2 regions of the Mesorhizobium sp. J8 genome follow, and region 2 is predicted to be linked to the other one. Evidence: predicted binding sites of a transcription regulator. Region 2 holds the regulator's gene; the other holds the start of a gene.
The links. The regulator LexA, encoded in region 2, represses DNA repair genes until DNA is damaged. The targets are predictions, from matches to a motif close to TGTTCNNNNTGTGTTCNG.

Region 1: a site for LexA is predicted at 853-870, ahead of MJ8_RS24535 (ImuA family protein). Genes of this name have one in related genera too.

What each region holds. Positions count from the first base shown of each region.
Region 1 covers NZ_AP024109.1:5,126,316-5,128,516, forward strand. Annotated here, with positions in the region: gene MJ8_RS24530 (hypothetical protein) at 1-724, shown strand, start outside; gene MJ8_RS24535 (ImuA family protein) at 907-1,659, shown strand; gene MJ8_RS24540 (DUF6504 family protein) at 1,574-2,201, shown strand, end outside.
Region 2 covers NZ_AP024109.1:3,612,982-3,615,182, reverse strand. Annotated here, with positions in the region: gene MJ8_RS17350 (ComEC/Rec2 family competence protein) at 1-679, shown strand, start outside; gene lexA (transcriptional repressor LexA) at 673-1,413, opposite strand; gene glp (gephyrin-like molybdotransferase Glp) at 1,530-2,201, opposite strand, start outside.

The sequences.
Region 1 (2,201 bases), 1.5 Mb from region 2:
GATGATGAAGGAAGAGCACAAACGGGCGATGTTGCTTTTGCCACGCGAAGCGCTTCGGCACCAAGTTCTCCGGGACTCTCCCACGCTAAAAGAAGTGGATGTCGAGGCTGTTCTCGATGCCTTCGATCAGCTTCGTCAACAAGACCCACTTGCCGTGTCACAAGAGGGCTCGCTCGACGGTGCACAGGATGGCGGACAACTCACGCCATTTAAAATTGCACCAAACTTTGAGATAACGATGTATCTCGCACAGGCCACTGGCTCATGCATCGTCACCGACAGCGTGTTTCGCTGGCGCGAACTTATGGTGGCCGCTCAACGGGGCTGGTTGGGCGCACCGCCGCTGGCCCAGCTCCGCGCTAGCATGGAGCAGGCCGATTTTGCGTTTCCTTACGATGTCCAGGATATCAGCGCCCTAGCCGAGCGCGGGATATTTGGAGCTTATCCAAACATCATGCGGAAGATCTTAAAGTATCTTTCGACGCTTTCAACGAGGGATTCAAAGCCGAATTTCGAAGCCAGCCTCAATGCTGAATTTGAGCGCATCCGAGCCTCAACGGCTTCAGCCAAAAAGAGGTCCGCAACTCACCTGCCTAAGGCTCGGATATCGTGCCTTTGGCCCGCTGGAGGCATCCAAGACAACACCGTGAATCGGCTCCTGTTAATGTCCAGTTCCGAGCACCACCTCGCCAGCGTACCGATGGCTCTATTTGTCGAGCGCTGAGCCACGGACCTCGTCGAGCACACCAGCGCCAAATGCCGATGATGGCCGCTTGCAGGCAATGAAAAAGCCGTCCACCCGTCGGCCAGTTGGAACTAGGACCAGCCCACTTGACTCACACCGCTCAATCGTAGAACAAAGAGAGAACATGCTTATATACGCTTTCACGGAGGTCAACGACCATCTTGCGGCCGGAGCCCGCCATAGACGACTTGCGCGCACGGATCGAAAAGATCGAGGGCCGGCGCCGACGCGCCAGGTCGGTGCTTCCTTTCGGGATCGCCGAGCTGGATGCACGGCTTCCGGGCGGAGGACTGGCGCTTGGCGCGCTGCATGAAATCGCGGGCGGCGGAAACGGCGCGATCGATGGCGCGGCCGCGGCGCTGTTCGCCGGCGGTGTGGCGGCGCGCACGCGCGGCAAGGTCTTGTGGTGCATCACGCGGCCCGACCTGTTCGCTCCGGCGCTGGCGCAGGCCGGCCTGAAAGCGGATCGCGTCATCTATGTCGAAGCCGGCGACGACAAGACGATCCTAGCCTGCATGGAGGAAGGCATCCGGCATGGCGGCCTCGGCGCGGTTGTCGGTGAAGTCGCGCGGCTGACCATGACGGCCTCGCGGCGGCTGCAACTCGCCGCCGAAGAAGCCCACACGATCGGGATCGCGCTGCGGAGATGGCGACGGCAGACGGAGGCGGCCGATTTCGGCCAGCCGACGGCAGCCATGACCCGCTGGCGCATCTCGGTCCTGCCCTCGGCGCCGCTGCCTGTGCCGGGTGTCGGCCGGCACCGATGGCTCATCGAATTGATCCGCGCCCGCGCGGGTGACAGTGCCGATTTCGAATTGGAGGCGTGCGATGGCACGGGTCGTCTCGCTGTTCCTGCCGACCTGGCCGACCGACAGGGCGCGGCGCAAGGCCGGCAACGCAGCGCCGCCGGCTGAGGCCCCGCTCGTCCTGGTCGGTCGCGACAAGAACAGGCGCGTGGTGCTCGCGGCCGATGCCGCAGCACTCGCCGCCGGCCTGCGCGCCGGCATGCCCGTGACGAAGGCGCAGGTGCTGGTGCCGGGCCTTGCGATCGAGGACGCCGACCAAGAAGCGGGTGCCGAAGCGCTCGAGCGGCTCGCCGTCTGGATGCTTCGATTTGCGCCGATCGTGGCGCCCGATCCGCCCGACGGGATCGTCATCGACACAACGGGCGCCGACCATCTCCGTGGCGGCGAGGCCGCCATGCTCGAGGGCATGGTCGGGCGTCTGGCGATGTCCGGCATCGTCGCGCGCGCGGCGATCGCGGACAGCTGGGGCGCGGCGCATGCGCTGGCCCGGTATGGCGGCCAACACATGTTCATCGCGCCACCCGCCCACGGCCCATCCATTCTGGAACCACTTGCGCTCGAGGCGCTGCGGATCGCGCCATGGACGGCGGCCGAACTGCGCATGCTCGGCTTCCAACGGATCGGCGATCTCCTGAAACAGCCGCGCGCAC
Region 2 (2,201 bases):
CGCGCTGGTCATCGCGACCATGGCCACTACCTGGCTGAGGCTTGCCGCCGTTCCCTTCGCGCTCGCCGCGCTGCTGGCCATTCCGCATGTGCGCACGCCGGACGTGCTGATCTCGGAAGACGCGCATCTGGTCGCGATGCCGATCGGCGGCGGGGAGCTTGCCGTCAATCGCGAACGCTCCAACGAGTTCACGACTGACAACTGGAAACGTGCGCTGAAAGCCGAGACAATCGTGCCGCCAGAGACATTCGCCAAGGACGCTCTCGACATCGCCGACCCCGTCGATCTGCCGCCGGGGTCGCCTTTCTACTGCACGGGCGATCTCTGCATCGGCCGGCATCCGTCCGGCGCCATCGTCGCCCTCGTGGAGAACCGCGACAACGCCCGGCCGGCCTGCGGCTTCGCCGACCTCATCGTCATCAATGACGCCACGGCCTACAATCCCTGCTGGGATCCGCGCGTGCTTGTCGTCACCAAGCGGCAACTGGCGCTTGACGGCAGCGCCGCCGTCTTCTTCGATCCGCAATCGGCAACCGCGCGGCCGGCCGTTCGTTATGCGGTGGAAGAGCCATATCGGCCCTGGCACGAGCAGCGGAAATATACGCGCGAAGCGAGAGGATTGCCGCCCTATCAAAAGCCTGAGCGGACGGATGCGAAATCTTCACAACCGGATCAGTAGCGGCGGATCAACCCGACAAGCTTACCCTGCACCTTCACTCGGTCCGGCCCGAAGATGCGGGTCTCGTAGGCCGGGTTGGCCGCCTCCAGCGCGATCGAGGCTCCCTTGCGGCGGAAGCGCTTGAGCGTCGCTTCCTCGTCGTCGACTAGTGCCACCACGATCTCGCCCGGGCTTGCCGTGTTGGCGTTGCGGATGATGACAGTGTCGCCATCGAAGATGCCGGCCTCGATCATCGAGTCGCCCTTGACCTCCAGCGCGTAATGCTCCCCGCCGGCGATCATGTCCGGCGGAACGGTGATCGAATGCGTCTGATGCTGAATGGCGTCGATCGGCACGCCGGCGGCAATGCGGCCCATCACCGGGATGGACACTGCCGAGCCGGCATCGTCGTCATTGCTTGGCGTCGGGGTGCGCGATGCGGTAGCGGGCTTCACCTGACGGCTGAGATTGTTCTGACCCAGGCTGCCCTGGATGACGCTCGGCGAAAACTTCTTCGCCGCATTGAGGCCGGGGGCGATCGAGTCGGGCAGGCGCAGCACTTCCAGCGCGCGCGCCCGGTTCGGCAGCCGGCGAATGAAGCCGCGTTCCTCCAGCGCCGTGATCAGCCGGTGGATGCCGGATTTGGAGGCGAGATCGAGCGCTTCCTTCATCTCGTCGAAAGACGGCGGAATCCCGCTTTCCTTCAGCCTTTCGTGGATGAACATCAGAAGTTCATGTTGTTTGCGCGTCAGCATGGCGGCCCCCACGGGTTCTGAAACCAGAATCAGAAAAACAAACCCAGAACAAACACTATCTGTTCCAGTTGTGTTCCGCAACCGTTTAAAGTTTAGTGAATTTGTTGACGTTTTGTTCAGCGTAACATCAGGACGCGGCATTCGGCGCCGGTCTCGGCGGCCGGCGCGAAGGGCTCGCGCACGATCAGGCCGTTGGCATCGGCGAGCATCCTCAGCATCGAGGAGTCCTGGATGCCGAAAGGGGTAGCAACGAGCGTGCCATCATTGTCGCGCACCACGGCGCGCACATAGTCCTGCCTGAGATCGTTGGCCTGCATCGCTGCGCCCAGCCGGGCCGTCCGCACGTCCTGCTTATGGTCGCGGCCGCCTAGCCGGGCAAGCAGCGGCTTGAGGAACAGCTGCGAGCAGACGATGCTGGCCACCGGGTTGCCGGGCAGGCCGATGCAGCGGACATTGCCAAGCCGGCCGAACATCAGCGGTTTGCCCGGGCGCATGGCGATCTTCCAGAAGTCGAGCTTCATGCCTTCGCCGGTCAGCACGTCGTGGATCAGGTCGTGATCGCCCACCGAGGCGCCGCCGAGCGTGACGATGACATCGGCGTTAGCCTCGACCGCTTTCCTGACCAGCGCGGCGATAGCCTCCTTACGGTCCGCCGCGATGCCGAGATCGAGCGCACGCGCGCCGACCGACTGGGCGGCGGCGGCAACGCCATAGGCGTTGGACGAGATGATCTGGTCGGGGCCGAGCGTGCTGCCCGGCGGCAGCAATTCGTCGCCGGTGGCGATGAT